DNA from 2 places in the Brevundimonas sp. ZS04 genome. Region 2 is predicted to be linked to the other one. Evidence: predicted binding sites of a transcription regulator. Region 2 holds the regulator's gene; the other holds the start of a gene.
What was found. Region 2 encodes LexA, which represses DNA repair genes until DNA is damaged. Its sites were predicted from a motif close to ATGTTCNCNANNTGTTCT; they were not measured.

Region 1 (7,903 bases), on a different contig from region 2:
TTCGTCCCGGCGTGATGGAGCGTCTCGGCCTCGGCCCCGACGCGCTGCTGGCCGACAATCCGCGCCTGGTCTACGGCCGCATGACCGGCTGGGGTCAGGACGGACCGCTGGCCCCGGCGCCGGGCCACGACATCGACTACATCGCCGTCTCGGGCGCGCTGCACGCCTTCGGCCGGGCGGACGAGAAGCCGACCCCGCCGATCAACATGGTTGGCGACTTCGGCGGCGGCGGGATGCTGCTGGCCTTCGGCATGGTCGCCGGTCTGCTGAAGGCCCAGCGCACCGGGCGCGGCGACGTCGTCGACTGCGCCATGACCGACGGCTCCGCCCTGCTGATGAGCATGATCTGGGGCTTCCGCCAGAACCTGCCCGCGCCCCTGCCGCCCAGCCTGGCCTGGCGCGACGAGCGCGGCGTCAACCTGCTCGACACCGGCGCGCCCTTCTACGAGGTCTATGAGACGAAGGACGGCAAATACGTCGCCGTCGGCGCCATCGAACCGGCCTTCTACATCGCCCTGATGCGGCTGACCGGGCTGGGCGGCGATCCCGACTTCGCCATGCCCTTCGACCCGGCCCAGTGGCCGAGGCTGAAGGACAAGCTGGCCGCCGTCTTCCGCACCCGCACCCGCGACGGCTGGTGCAGCGATCCCGACGCGCAAGGAGCCTGCGTCGCCCCCGTCCTGTCCATGACCGAGGCGCCCGACCACCCGCACAACCGCGCCCGCGAGGCCTTCGTCACCGCCCAGGGCGTGGTGCAGCCCGCGCCTGCGCCCCGGTTCCGGGACAGCCCGGCGCGGCGGCCGGAATAGAAGGCCGGTCACGAAATCACCGCTCGTCCCGGCGGACGCCGGGGCCCAGTGCTTTGGCCTCAAACGCGCGGCCTGAATAGGCAAGTCCTGTGCGCGCGCTCTCACTGGATCCCGGCCTCCGCCGGGACGAGCAGGGGTAAAGGTCAGCCCCCGTCCGTCCACACCGTCTTGTAGAGATCGAACCGGCGGTCGCGCAGGTTCCGCACCGTCCCCTGCGCCTTGGCCCAGGCCAGGTCGGACAGGTCCAGGTCCGCCACCGTCACCGTCTCGACGTTCTCGCTGGCCTCGGCCGCCACCCCGTCGCGCGCGAAGGGAAAGTCGCACGGCGTCAGGATGCAGGACTGCGCATACTGGATGTCCATGTTCTCGACGTTGGGCAGGTTGCCGACATTGCCCGACAGCACGACGTAGCACTGGTTCTCGATGGCCCGCGCCTGAGAGCAGTACCGCACGCGCAGATACCCCTGCCGGTTGTCGGTGCAGAAGGGGGTGAACAGGATGCGCGCCCCCTCGTCCGCCAGACGCCGCGCCAGTTCCGGGAACTCGGAATCGTAGCAGATCATCACCCCGATCGGCCCGCAGTCGGTGGGGATGGCGTGGACGCGGTCGCCGCCCTTGATGTTCCACCAGTGGCGTTCGTTCGGGGTCGGGTGGATCTTCTCCTGCTCATGCACCGAGCCGTCGCGCAGGAAGACGTAGGCGACATTCTGGATCTCGCCGTCCTCGGTCCGCGTCGGGTGCGAGCCGCCGATGATGTTGACGTTGTAGCCGACCGCCAGCTCGCGCATCGCCTCGACGAAGCGCGGCGTGTAGCGGGTCAGGGCCTCGATCGATTCCGCAGGCGTCAGCTTCTTCGTCTCCAGCGACAGCAGCTGAAGCGTGAACAGCTCGGGGAAGACCACGAAGTCGGCGCGATAGTCCGACACCACGTCGACGAAATATTCGACGTTGTCCATGAACTCGCGGAAGCTCTCGACCTTGCGCATCTGCAGCTGGACGGTGGCGACGCGCACCGTCTCCTTCACCGCAAAGGCCGCCCCCTTGCCCGTCGCCTCGACATAGTAGGGGTTGCGCCACACCCAGCGCGCCGCATGGCCCAGCGACGCCTTGTCCGACGGCAGATAGTTCAGCAGCACCCCCGCCGGCTCGAACCCCGAACGCTGGTGAAAGGCCATGATCGGATCCTTCACCTTGCGGTCGCGCACCGCCTCGACATAGGCGTTCGGATCGGGATAGGCGGCTCGGCGGCGCGAAAGACCCGGCATACGCCCGCCGAAGACGACGCCCTTCAGGTTCTGCGCCTCGCATAGGTCGCGGCGCGCGTCGTACAGGCGCTGGCCGATGCGCAGGCGGCGCCGGGCCGGGTCGACGCAGACCTCCATCCCGTACAGCCACGCGCCCGCCGGATCGTGTCGCGCCGCATAGCCGCCGCCGGTGATCTGGTCCCAGCTGTGCGGCCCCATGGCCGAGGCCTCGTCGATGCGGAAGCTGGCGGCGTAGCCGACGATCTCGCCCTCGAACTCGACCACGAACTGGCCGTCGGGATAGGTGGCGATCTGACCGCGCAGCATCCCCGGCGTATAGGGCGGCATGTCCTTGTAGACCCGCTCGACCAGGGCGTTGATCCCGGCGACGTCGCCCATGCGCGCGTTGCGGATGGTCAGGACGGCGGGCTTGGCCGGCTCGGCGGGCGGGACGGTTTGGGCGGTCTGAAGATCAGTCATCCCATCCTAACGCGCGAGCTTGGCCGTTGGATCATTTTCATCGTCTTGGACCCGCGCCGGGATGGGCGCACAATGGCGTCATGTCCGGCATGGCCCAGGAAATGGCGCAGGAAATCGAACTCAAGTTCCGGCTCGGCCCCGGCGCCGCCGCGCGCCTGGCCGCTCACCCGGCCCTGGCGGGCGAGGACAGCGTGCAGAGCCTGCGCTCCGTCTATTTCGACACGCCGGATCAGGCGCTGCGCCGCGCCGGCTGGGGCCTGCGCGTGCGCGCGACCGGCCGCGGCTTCGTCCAGACCCTGAAGGGCCAGACCGGCGGCGACGTCCTCAACCGCGCCGAATGGGAGACGCCCGTCCCCAGCGAGGCCCTGGACTGGCGGGCCGTCAAGACGACGCCCGCCGCCGCCCTGCTGAAGGGCCGCCGCCGCGACCTGTCGCCCCGCTTCGCAAGCACGGTGCGTCGCCGCGCCCGGCTGGTCGCCTTCGAGGGCGCCGTGATCGAGGCCGCCTATGACGAGGGCGAGCTGTCGGCGGGCGGCCGCGTCGAACCCTTGCGCGAACTCGAACTGGAGTTGAAGGACGGCCCGCCCCAGGCCCTGTTCGCCCTGGCCCGTCGCCTGTCGGCCGACATCGCCCTGGTCCCCCTGTTCGAGAGCAAGGCCGAGCGCGGCTGGCGCCTGGCCGAGGGGTCGGAGCGCGCGCCCCGTTTCGCCCGCGTCGATCCCCTGCCGCGCGCCCTGTCGGCCGAGGCCGCCCTGCGCCGCACGGCCCTGGCCGCCTTGGGCCAGGTCTCGGCCAACGCCGAACTGCTGCGCCGGGTGCGGCGGCCCGAGGCCCTGCATCAGCTGCGCGTGGGCCTGCGTCGCCTGCGCGCCGCCCTGTCCGTGTTCGCCCCCCTGCTGGGCGAGGACGCCGCTCCCGTCGTCGCCGAGCTGAAATGGCTGGCGCATGAGACCGACGCCGCGCGCGATCTGGACGTCTTCATCCGCGACGTCTTCCACCCCGCGGCGCTGGAGACGCCCGACCCCGACCTCGCTCCCCTGGGCCTGCGCCTGCTGGCGGCCCGCAGCGGGGCCTATCGCCGGGCGATGGCGGCGATCGATTCGCCGCGCTACGCCGCCCTGATGTTCGAGACCCTGGCCTGGATCGAGACCGGCGCCTGGCGGACCGATCCCGACCCCGTGCGCGCCTGGCGCCGACAGCGGCCCGTCGCCGCCTTCGCCGCCGAGGCTCTGGAGCGATTGAGCCGGCGCGTACAGCATGGCGGGCGACGCCTGGACCAGTTGGACGTCGCCGGTCGCCACCGTCTGCGCATCCGCGTCAAGCGTCTGCGCTATGCGGCCGAGTTCTTCGCCGGCCTGTTCGACCGCCCCGGCCGCGAGCGGCGTTTCCGCGCAGGTCTGGAGCAGGTCCAGGACGCGTTCGGCGCCCTCAACGACCTGGCCGTGGCGCGCGACCGCATCCCCGCCGAGGCCCGGCTGACCTCTCCCGAGATCGCCTTCACCGCCGGACGCCTGATCGGCCGCCGCGAACAGAGCGCCCCCGTCCTGCTGCTCGCCTCAAGCCGCGCCTTCGCCCGCCTGTCCCGCGCCCGGCGCTTCTGGCGGTAAGACTTACGACTAAATCGGTCGCATCGTGATAAATGTTCTCGTTCAGTTCACGAGAACATCTTGCGAACGGGAACAAACCGTGTCCATAGTCCGGCTCAACGAGGGAGCGGGTCCGTGGCGGGTCTCTCCCGAAGTCAGATGGGAATCATGGCAAGGGAGAGAAAACCAATGTCACAGGCGGCACTGAAGCTCGTGGGTAAAGAAGACGGCGACAAACAACGCGCTCTAGAGGCGGCGATCGCGCAGATCGATCGCGCCTTCGGCAAGGGCTCGGTCATGAAACTGGGCAAGGCCGGACAGGTGGCCGAGATCGAAAGCGTCTCGACCGGCTCTCTGGGTCTCGACATGGCGCTCGGCATCGGCGGCCTGCCGGTCGGCCGGGTGATCGAGGTGTTCGGCCCGGAATCCTCGGGCAAGACGACCCTGGCCCTGCACACCGTGGCCGAGGTCCAGAAGAAGGGCGGCGTGGCCGCCTTCGTCGACGCCGAACACGCGCTCGATCCCGTCTACGCTCAGAAATTGGGCGTGAACCTCGACGACCTGCTGGTGTCGCAGCCCGACGCGGGCGAGCAGGCGCTGGAGATCGTCGACACCCTGGTGCGCTCGGGTGCCGTGGACATCGTGGTGGTCGACTCCGTCGCCGCCCTGACGCCCCGCGCTGAGATCGAGGGCGAGATGGGCGACAGCCTGCCCGGCCTTCAGGCCCGCCTAATGTCGCAGGCCCTGCGTAAGCTGACGGCCTCCATCTCCAAGTCCAAGTGCATCGTCCTGTTCATCAACCAGATCCGTCACAAGATCGGCGTCATGTACGGTTCGCCGGAAACGACGACGGGCGGCAATGCGCTGAAGTTCTACGCCTCGGTGCGTCTGGACATCCGCCGCACCGGCGCGATCAAGAACCGCGACGAGGTGGTCGGCAACACCACCCGCGTCAAGGTGGTCAAGAACAAGGTCGCCCCGCCGTTCCGCGAGGTCATCTTCGACATCATGTACGGCGAAGGCATCTCCAAGATCGGCGAGATCATCGATCTGGGCGTCAAGGCCAACATCATCGAGAAGTCGGGTTCGTGGTTCTCCTACGACTCCACCCGCATCGGTCAGGGTCGCGAGAACGCCAAGGAGTTCCTGAAGAACAACCCCGACATGGCCCTCGCCATCGAGAAGGCGGTGCGCCAGTCGACGGCCAAGATCGCCGACGACATGCTGGGCGCGCCCGAGCCCGACGAAGGTCAGGATCTGGAGGGCTGACCCACCACCCCCAACGCCGTCATCCTCGGGCTTGACCCGAGGATCCAACCAGGCAGCGTGCTCTTCCTTTCCAGCCGTGATCGCGCTGACGATCCGATCCTCGGGTCAAGCCCGAGGATGACGGCCGGAGGCAAGGGCCCCCTGACGGCCAGAGCTTCTCCGTTCGCCGCCTCGCGACCCGCCTACCGACCCCGCGGGGCCGGTCGGACGGAGACCGGCCCGCCCGACCTGCGTCGGGCGGGCCTCTTTTTTGCCCGCTCAAGACGCCGCCCCGCCCTCTCTCCCGCTCATCCCGGCGGACGCCGGGATCCAGTGCTTTGGCTTCGGGGCGCGAGGGGCAATGGGTGGCGATGCGTGCGGCGCTCTCACTGGATCCCGGCGTCCGCCGGGATGAGCGGATGTTGAGATACGCCCATCAAACGCGTTTCTCAGTGCAACGGCCTTGTTTCCCTTCGGCGCCTACGGGCAGACTTCGCCTCGACCCAACGGAGCCTCCTCATGACCAGCCCCGCCACCGCCGACCTCTGCGACACCCACTCCGACGCGGTGAAGGTCTGCCAGACTCTCTTCAGCAGCTTCGGCCAGATCGCCGCCTTCCACGGCCCGATCCGCACCCTCAGCGTGCTGGATGACAACGCCCTGGTCCGCCAGACGCTGGAGCGCCCCGGCCAAGGCGCGGTCATGGTCGTCAACGGCGGCGGTTCGCTCAAACGCGCCCTGGTCGGCGACAATCTGGCCAAGCTGGCCATCGACAACGGCTGGGCCGGGATCGTCGTCCACGGCGCCGTGCGCGACGTGGCTGTCATCAACACCATGAACGTCGGCGTCAAAGCGCTTGGAACCGTTCCCCTGCGCGCGGACCGCGACGCCATCGGCGAGATCGACATCCCCACCGCCTTCGGCGGCGTCATCTTCACCCCCGGCGACTGGCTCTACGCTGACGAGGACGGCCTGATCGTCTCGCCGCATCGCCTGCACGACTAAGGCGCAAGGCTTTCTCCCGAACACGCCGTGCATAGACGGCCCAGCAACGCTTCGTCATGGTGAACGAATGAAGTCGCGCGCTCTCTCCATATCACTGGCGGTCATGCTGACGGCCCTGCCGCTTTCCGGATGCCTGACGCTCGCCGCCGTTCATCAGTTGCACGAGCAACATGAGTTCGAACGCCGCAACGCCTTCGACCCCAGCGCGCACGAGTGGGCCCTGGCTCCCGGCGCACCGATCGCGGGACGTCTGACCCTGACAGCCAGCTATCGCCAAGGTTACAGCGGAGTTGTCGAACCTATTCCGGACGAAACTCTGACTTGCGAACAACTGTTCATTCGACTGATCCCTGACACCCCGCACATGCGCTGGCTGCTAGAGCGACAGCACCGCCTTATCGTCACAGAGCGCGGCGATTGGCTTAACGGCTTCAGCGAACAACCTGAACGGTGGTCTTGGCCCGAAGCCGCATCGGCATCCTACATACGCGAAACGACTTGCGGGACGGGCGGCGCCTTCAGCTTCCCTTCCGTCCCTGCAGGGCCCTACCTGTTGCTTGCACAGCTGCATCCGACAGCCGAACGCGCGCCTCTCGTTCAGAACGACATCGTGTTGAAGTCCGTCATGGTAAAGGCAGGTGCTCCGCTCAACGTCCACATCCGCTCACGTAGCGCTCTGCACGGCCCGTTGACGCCGCGCTGAGACTGACCTCCGCCGGGTGATGCGTTCGGCGCAAAATCCCTATATGACGCCGGTTCCGATATTTCCTCCCGCGCGCCCGAGTTCCAGAGCGATACGCCCATGACCAGCCTGAAGCAGATCCGTTCCACCTTCCTCGACTACTTCGCCGCCGACGGCCACGAGAAGGTGCAGTCGGCTCCGCTCGTGCCGCAGAACGACCCGACCCTGTTGTTCGTCAACGCGGGCATGGTGCCGTTCAAGGACTACTTCACCGGCGCGGCCGTGCCGCCCTATAAGCGCGCCACCAGCTCGCAGAAATGCGTGCGCGCCGGCGGCAAGCACAACGACCTGGACAACGTCGGCTACACCGCGCGCCACCACACCTTCTTTGAAATGCTGGGCAATTTCTCGTTCGGCGACTACTTCAAGGACCACGCCATCGAGAGCGCCTGGGGCCTGCTGACCAAGGAGTTCGGCCTGGACCCCGCACGCCTGCTGGTCACCGTCTACCACACCGACGATCAGGCCTTCGACATCTGGAAGAAGGTGACGGGCTTCGCGGACCAGAAGATCATCCGCATCCCCACCAACGACAACTTCTGGGCCATGGGCGACAGCGGCCCCTGCGGCCCCTGCACCGAGATCTTCTACGACCACGGCGACCACATCTTCGGCGGCCCTCCCGGTTCGCCGGACGAGGACGGCGACCGCTTCGTCGAGATCTGGAACAACGTCTTCATGCAGTTCGAGAAGGAGAACGACGAGATCGTTCGCGAACTGCCCAAGAAGTCGGTCGACACCGGCATGGGCCTGGAGCGCATCGCCGCCGTCCTGCAGGGCGTCCACTCC
Region 2 (7,903 bases):
GAAGCTGGACGCCGGCTCTAAGATCGACATGCTCAAGTCCGCCGACGGCGCCACGGGCGTCCTGGTCAACGGCGGCAATACCGGCGACGTCACCATCGGCGGCGCCATCAACATCACCGACTCCATCGAGGAGTATAAGGACGACGACAAGGACGGCGACCTGGACGGCCCGTTCGCCGACGGCACGAACCGTCACGGCGTCCGCGTCACGGGCTCGGCTCCGCTGGTCGGAAACATCCGCATCGAATCGTCCGGCTCGATCAAGGTCGAGGGCAACAATTCGTCGGGCCTGACCGTCGAGGCCCCGCTGACCGGCAACCTCTTCAGCCAGGGCCAGATCAGCGTCGTCGGCAATGACACCTACGGCATCCATACGACCGGCGACATCACGGGCGACGTCACCCTCCTGGGCAGCGTCGCCGCCGTCGGCGAAAACGCGGTCGGCGTCGCCATCGACGGCGCCGTCGACGGCGCGGTCAAGATTCAAGGGGCCGTCACCAGCACCGGCTATCGCTACACCACGGCGCCCCCATCTAAGCCGACCACGGGCCAACCCCGTGAAGGCGCGACCTATCTCGAGAACCTGGACGCCGACGACCTGCTGCAAGGCGGCCCGGCTGTCCGCATCGCGGGCGACGTCGCCAAGGGCGTTCTGTTCGACACTGCGCCGTCCTATGGGGCCGGCGGAATCGAGGGAGACGACGACGGCGACGGCGTCAAGAACGGCGACGAGGACGACGACGGCGACGGCAAGAAGAACCGCGAGGACGACGACCGCGACGGGGACGGCATTCCAGACGCTCAGGAAACGACGGCCTCCATCCGCTCCTTCGGCGGCGCGCCGGCGTTGCTGGTAGGCTCGACCGACAAGGCCATCACACTGGGCGCGGTCGGAACCGGCGACAACGCCTATGCGCTGATCAACCGCGGCGCCATCGAGGCCGCCGGCGTTTACAAGAACATCGACGCCGCCGCCGTCCAGATCGGCGGCACGGGCCAGACGGTCAGCCTGGCCGGCGGCCTGAAGAACCAGGGCACGATCACCGCCACGGCGAACACCGGCGACAGCACCGGCGTGCTGGTCGGCGCGGGCGCGACGGTCCCCAGCATCTTCAACTCCGGCACGATTCAGAGCGTCTCGGCGGGTTCCGAAGCCAATGTGGCCGCGGGCGTGCTGATCACTCAAGGCGCCAACGTCTCTTCGCTCAGCAACTCCGGCACCCTGTCGGCGGGCGTGAACGGCTCCAAGAGCGACGCCGTCGCCGTGCGCGATCAATCCGGCACGCTGACTTCGATCAACAACACCGGCAGGATCCTGGCGGTCGTCAGCCCTGAAAAGGACGTGGCCCAGACCGGGTCAGCCATCGCCGTGGACGTCAGCGCCAACAGCACGGGCGTCACCCTGGTGCAGGACGGCGTGGTCATTCCCGACCACAAGCTGCCGGACGCCGACAAGGACGGCGTGCCCGACGCCAATGAACCCGCCATCCGCGGCGACATCCGCCTGGGTTCGGGCGCTGATGTGCTGGACATCCGCAACGGCACGGTGACCGGCGACATCTCCTTCGGAACCGGCGCCGACCGCCTGTCCATCAGCGGCGGCGCCGTGGTGACCGGCAAGCTGTCCAACGGCGACGGCCAACTGGACATCGACGTCTCCAAGGGCACGCTGGATGCGCGTCATACGGGTCAGCTTCAGGTCAGCGACCTGAACGTCGGCGCCGACGGCAATCTGATCGTCACCCTGGACCCCGCCAACAACGCCAACGGCGGCTTCAAGGTCAGCGGCAGCGCCGACCTGGCCGATGGCGCGGGTCTGGGCGTTCGCTTCAACTCCCTGATCCAGGATCCGACGTCCTTCACCATCATCGAGGCGGGCGACCTGAACGTCGGCGCCATCGACCAGGACGCGCTTCAGTCCAACTCGCCCTACGCCTTCGTGGTCAAGGCCAACGTCGACGACGCCGCCGGCAAGCTGACGGTCGACGCCCGTCGCCGCACGGCGGAAGAAGCCGGCATGATCAAGGCCGAGGCCGCCGCCTATGACGTGCTCTACGCCGGCCTGGCCGATAATGAGCTGATCCGCGCGGCCATGCTGAACCAGACGGACCGCGACGGCTTCTTCAACATCTATCAGCAGCTGCTGCCTGACCACTCTGGCGGTCCGCTGCTGTCGCTGGCCAGCGGCGTCGACGCCGTGACCCGCGCCCTGACCGGCCGCAACGCCGCCGCGACGCCGGGCGAAACCAGCGCCTGGGTGCAGGAGATCAACTTCTACGCCGACAAGGACAAGACCGACACCTACGGCTTCCGTTCGGAAGGCTTCGGCCTGGCGGGCGGCGTCGAGCGCGGCACCGACATGGGCGCTTTCGGCCTGACGGCGGCCTTCACCTCGTCGGATCTGGAAGACCCCGAAGCGGCGGCTGAAGAAGTCTTGTCGGCCAACCTGCTGGAGCTGGGCCTCTACTGGCGCGCTCAAGGCCAGTACTGGACGACCTGGGCGCGCGCGGCCGGCGGCTACGCCTCCTTCAGCGCCACGCGCAAACTGGTCGCCGACGGCATCAATCTGAAGAACGAGTCCGACTGGCACGGCCTGACCTTGGCCGCCGCCGGGGGCGCGTCGTACGAGCGTCACTTCGGCCGCCTGAACATCCGCCCCGAGGCCTATGTCGAATACTTCTCGCTGAGCGAGGACGCTCGTACCGAAAAGGGCGGCGGCGACGGCTTCGATCTGAAGATCGACGAACGCGACGGCCACATCTTCTCGGGCGTGGCTGCGGTGAACATCGGCTACGGCTTCGGCAAGGACGGCTGGATCCGCCCCGAGGTCCGTCTGGGCTGGCGTCAGAACTTCTCGGTCGACGCCGGGACCACCATCGCCCGCCTGGCTTCGGGCGGCGACGCCTTCACCCTGACGCCCGCCAGCATCGAGGGCGGCGGTCCGATCCTAGGCTTCCGTCTGAACGTCGGCAACGATCTGGGCATGCTGGCCGTCACCGGCGACGCCGAACTGCTGGAAGACTACGTCCGCTACACCCTGCTGCTGCGGGCCAGCTTCAAGTTCTGACTTTTCTTCGGAACGCGAATGAAAAAGGGCCGCCGGATTCGTTCCGGCGGCCCTTTCCCTATCTTGCCGCCCCCTCGCGCCTTTCTATGATCCCTCCAAACCAGAGGGGGTTTCATATGAACAAGTTCGCCTGGGCGGCCTGCGCCCTGATCCTCAGCGCCCACGCGCCCGCGATGGCGCAAACCGCCGTCCAGGCGGCCGCCGCGCCCAGCCTGCCGACCGCCGACCGCGGCCTGTTCACCGCGCAAGACCTGTTCGGCATGGAGGTCGCCTCCGACGCCCAGATCAGTCCAGACGGCGGACAGATCGCCTATGTCCGCCAGACGGCCGACATCATGACCGACCGGATGCGCCCGACCATCTGGCTGATCGACGTGAAGACCGGCCGTCATTCGCCCCTGATCGCCTCGGCCGGTTCGCATCGCCAGCCGCGCTGGTCGCCGGATGGTACGCGCCTGTCCTACATCTCCAGCGCCGAGGGCGGCGCGCCCCAGTTGTTCGTGCGCTGGATGGCGTCGGGTGAATCGGTCCGCGTCACCAACCTGCCCAACACCCCGTCCAGCGTCAGTTGGTCGCCCAACGGCGAGCAGTTGGCCTATTCCGTCCTGGTCCCTGGCGAAAAGCCCAAGATCGGCTCGCCCCTGGCCAAGCCCGAGGGCGCCCAGTGGGCGCCGCCGCTGGAGATCATCGACAGCGTCTCCTACCGCTCCGACGGCCAGGGCTATCTGAAACCGGGCTTCCGCCACGTCTTCGTCGTCGGATCGCAGGGCGGCGGCGCGCGCCAGTTGACGCACGGCGACTTCCACCACGGCGGCGGCCTGTCCTGGTCGGCCGATTCCCGCACCCTCTACCTCAGCGCCAACCGTCGCCCAGATTGGCAGCGCGAAGCCGCCGACAGCGAAGTCTTCGCCCTGGATGTTCAGACCGGCGGCCTGACCGCCCTGACCAGCCGCGCGGGGCCGGACAACGCCCCCGTCGCCTCGCCCGACGGCCGCCGCATCGCCTACCTGGGTTATGACGACAAGCGGATGGGCTATCACAACACCCGCCTCTATGTGATGGACGCCGACGGCTCGAACAGCCGCGCCCTGACCGAGAGCCTCGACCGCTCGGTCCAGTCTCCGGTGTGGAGCCGCGACGGCCGCTCGGTCTATGTCGCCTATGACGATCAGGGCCGCACCAAGGTCGCCCGCGTGTCGCTGGACGGCGCCGTCACCACCCTGATCGAGGATCTGACCGGCGACGACTTCGGCCGCCCCTACACCGGCGGCGGCTTCACCGTGGCCGACGACGGGGCCATCGCCTATACGCGCGGCACGCCTGCGCGTCCGGCCGACGTCCACGTCCTGAAGGGCGGCCGCAGCACCCAGCTGACCCGCCTGAACGCCGACTTCCTCAGCGCCCGCCGGCTGGGCGAGGTGCGCCGCATCCAAGTCGCCTCCTCCCACGATCAGCGCGCGGTCGAAAGCTGGCTGACCCTGCCGGCCGACTATGTCGAGGGCCAGCGCTATCCGCTGGTGCTGGAGATCCACGGCGGCCCCTTCGCCGCCTACGGCCCACACTTCGCCACCGACAACCAGCTGTTCGCCGCTGCGGGCTATGCGGTGCTGTCGGTCAACCCGCGCGGCTCGACCTCCTATGGGGACGAGTTCGCCAACCTGATCCACCACAACTATCCGTCGAACGACTATGACGACCTGATCAGCAGCGTCGACGCCGTCATCGCTCAGGGGATCGCTGACCCGAACAAGCTGTTCGTCACAGGCGGTTCGGGCGGCGGCGTGCTGACTAGTTGGATCGTGGGCAAGACCGACCGCTTCAAGGCCGCCGTCGTCCAGAAGCCGGTCATCGACTGGGCCAGCTTCGTGTTGACGGCCGACAACCCGGCCTTCTTCGCCCGCTACTGGTTCGGCGAATATCCGTGGGAGAACCCGGAAGCCTACTGGCGCCGGTCGCCGCTGTCGCTGGTCGGCAACGTCAAGACTCCGACCATGGTCGTCGTCGGCGACGAGGACTATCGCACACCCGTCAGCGAGTCGGAGCAGTACTACACCGCCCTGCAGCTGCGCGGCGTGCCAACGGCCCTGGTGAAGATCCCCGGCGTCGGCCACAGCCTGGCCGTCCGCCCGTCCCAGAACGCCGCCCGCATGAACGCCATGATCGAATGGTTCGCGCGCTACAAGGACGGCGCACCGGCCGCTCCGGCGCAATAAGACCCGGCCCCGCGCCCGTCATGCGGCGGGCGCGGGGGTTCAGCGTGGCGTTAGTTGACTTTTAACCAGAACACTTACAGAACATCATCAACGGTTCACGCCTTGTTCTGGATTCTGCGCCATGCTCACGAAGAAACAGCACGAACTCCTGATGTTCATTCATGAGCGCATCCGGGAGACGGGCGTTTCGCCGTCCTTCGACGAGATGAAGGAGGCGCTGGACCTGGCGTCCAAGTCCGGCATCCACCGCCTGATCACGGCGCTGGAGGAACGCGGCTTCATCCGCCGCCTGGCCCACCGCGCCCGCGCGCTGGAGGTGGTGAAGCTGCCGGAGCAGGCCACGACCGCCGCCCCGGCCAAGGGCCGCGCGCCCTTCAAGCCCGACGTGATCCAGGGCGGCGGCCTGAACCCTCGCCCCGCCGTCGCCGAGGCCGCCAACGATGTGCGCGACCTGCCCCTGCTGGGCAAGATCGCCGCCGGCACCCCCATCGCCGCGATCCAGCACGAACGCGAGCGCCTGCCCGTCCCCGAAGCCATGCTGGGCGCGGGCGAGCACTACCTGCTCGAAATCGAGGGCGACTCCATGATCGAGGCCGGCATCCTCGACGGCGACACGGTCATCATCAAGCGGGTGGAGAACGCCTCTTCCGGCGAGATCGTCGTCGCCCTGGTCGAGGGCGAGGAAGCCACGCTGAAACGCCTGCGCAAGAAGGGCCAGTCCATCGCGCTGGAGCCCGCCAACAGCGCCTATGAGACCCGCATCTTCGGCCCCGATCAGGTCGAGGTTCAAGGCAAGCTGGTCGGCCTGCTGCGCCGCTATCACTGAGGCCCCCATCCTCGCTCGTCCCGGCGGACGCCGGAATCCAGTGCTTTGGCTTCAAGCGGGTCGTCTGGAAGTTTGCCTTTAATCTAGCCTCCTCTGGCCAACGACAGCACGTGCGGCTCTGACTGGATCCCGGCGTCCGCCGGGATGAGCGGCTAGAGGTGAGCCCCGCTCCACGGCCGCCGTCCCCGCACTTCCGCCGCCCACAGGGCGCGCCAGCCGCCCGCCTCATCCCGCCACAGCTCCACCGAGCCGCCGCGCGCATGATCCGCACCGTCCAGCACCAGCCGCCCCTCGCATGACGACGGCAGGACCGCGACCACGGCCCGTACGCTGACCACCCCGGCGCTGCGGCACATCTGATCCATCTGCGCCTCGCTAGGCGACGCCTTGCCCCACCACAGCGCCAGCACGCCTTCCTCGTCCTGCGGCGCGCAGAAGGAGCGTTTGCAGGTCCAGCCTTCGCCCGGTCGCACCACCGCTTCCAGCCCCCGCCGCCGGGACCACAGGTCGCTGGCGAACTGGCGCACCGCGGGCCGCATCACGACCGCCTGCTCCCCCTGCCGATAAGCCGCATTCGCTCCGCCGTCGCCGATCCAGACGTCCGGCGGCGCCGGGCGCGGCCAGATCAGCACCGCCGCCGCGAACGGCAGGCCCAGCCAGCGCCACCGTCCGCGCCACAGGCACATGAACAGTATGCCCAGGAAGGCGACCGGCAGAGCCGCCGCCGGGGCGCTGGGGATCGCCTGAACCGCGCCGGGCAGACCAGCCGCCCAATGGCCGATCGCCAGCATGACATCCACCGACTTGCCCGCCAGCCACAGGAAGGGCGCGCCCAGGCCCAGCGGCTCCAGCGCCGCGCCCAGCGCAAGCGCGGGCATCATGATGAAGTCCGCCAGCGGCGCCGTCGCCAGATTCGCGACCAGTCCATAGACGGCCGTGCGGTTGAAATGCTGCATGGCGAACGGCCCCGTCGCCATGCCTGCCACCAGGCTGGCGGCGCAGGCGGCCAGCAGCCAACTGCCGAACCTCTGCACCGCGACGATGGGCCAGGGCGCGGCGAACTCTCGGATGCGGCGCGGCCAGACCTCGACCAGCGCCACCAGGGCCGCCGTCGCTGCGAAGGACATCTGGAACCCCGGCGTCACCACGGCCTCGGGCCGCAGCAACAGCACGACGAAGGCCGCCGCCGCCAGCGCCCGCATCGTCACCGCCTGCCGGTCCGCCAATACGGCCAGAAAGGCGATGGAGGCCGTCACCGCCGCCCGCTCGGCCGGCGGCGGCGAACCCGAAATGACCAGATAGGTTCCGACCGCGATCAGACCCGCGATCGCCGCGACCTTCTTGCCCGACACGCGCAGCGCCAGCCACGGCCAGGCCGCGACCAGCAGGCGCGCCGCGAAGAAGACAAAGCCCCCCACGACCGCCATGTGCAGGCCCGAGATCGACAGGATGTGCGCCAGTCCCGAATCCCGCATGGCGTCCAGATCCGGGCTCTGGATCCAGGTCTCGTGCCCCGTGGTCATGGCCGCCGCCACCCCGCCGGTCCGCTCGCCCAGGCGCGCCACGATCCGCTCGGCCAGGGCGTAGCGCACGGCGTTGATCTTCATCGCCATCCGCACCCGCCAAGGCGGCGGCGCCAAATCGGCGGTGCGCGTCGGCCCCAAGGCGAACAGCGTCCCGCCCATGCCCTGAAAATAGGCGTTGCGGCCGAAGTCATAGGCGCCGGGGCTAGCGGGGGGCGGCGGCGGATTCAGGATGCCGAAGACGCGGATGGCCGCGCCGGGCGGCGGCGGCGTC

Region 1: the regulator LexA is predicted to act here: its motif matches at 4,193-4,210, upstream of recA (recombinase RecA).

What each region holds. Positions count from the first base shown of each region.
Region 1 is NZ_MTHE01000005.1:83,170-91,072, reverse strand. It holds gene BJP32_RS08375 (CaiB/BaiF CoA-transferase family protein) at 1-809, shown strand, start outside; gene BJP32_RS08370 (bifunctional GNAT family N-acetyltransferase/carbon-nitrogen hydrolase family protein) at 953-2,533, opposite strand; gene BJP32_RS08365 (CHAD domain-containing protein) at 2,614-4,140, shown strand; gene recA (recombinase RecA) at 4,309-5,388, shown strand; gene rraA (ribonuclease E activity regulator RraA) at 5,887-6,372, shown strand; gene BJP32_RS08350 (carboxypeptidase regulatory-like domain-containing protein) at 6,440-7,075, shown strand; gene alaS (alanine--tRNA ligase) at 7,175-7,903, shown strand, end outside.
Region 2 is NZ_MTHE01000003.1:222,328-230,230, forward strand. It holds gene BJP32_RS05860 (autotransporter domain-containing protein) at 1-3,067, shown strand, start outside; gene BJP32_RS05865 (S9 family peptidase) at 3,184-5,280, shown strand; gene lexA (transcriptional repressor LexA) at 5,402-6,106, shown strand; gene BJP32_RS05875 (ComEC/Rec2 family competence protein) at 6,259-7,903, opposite strand, start outside.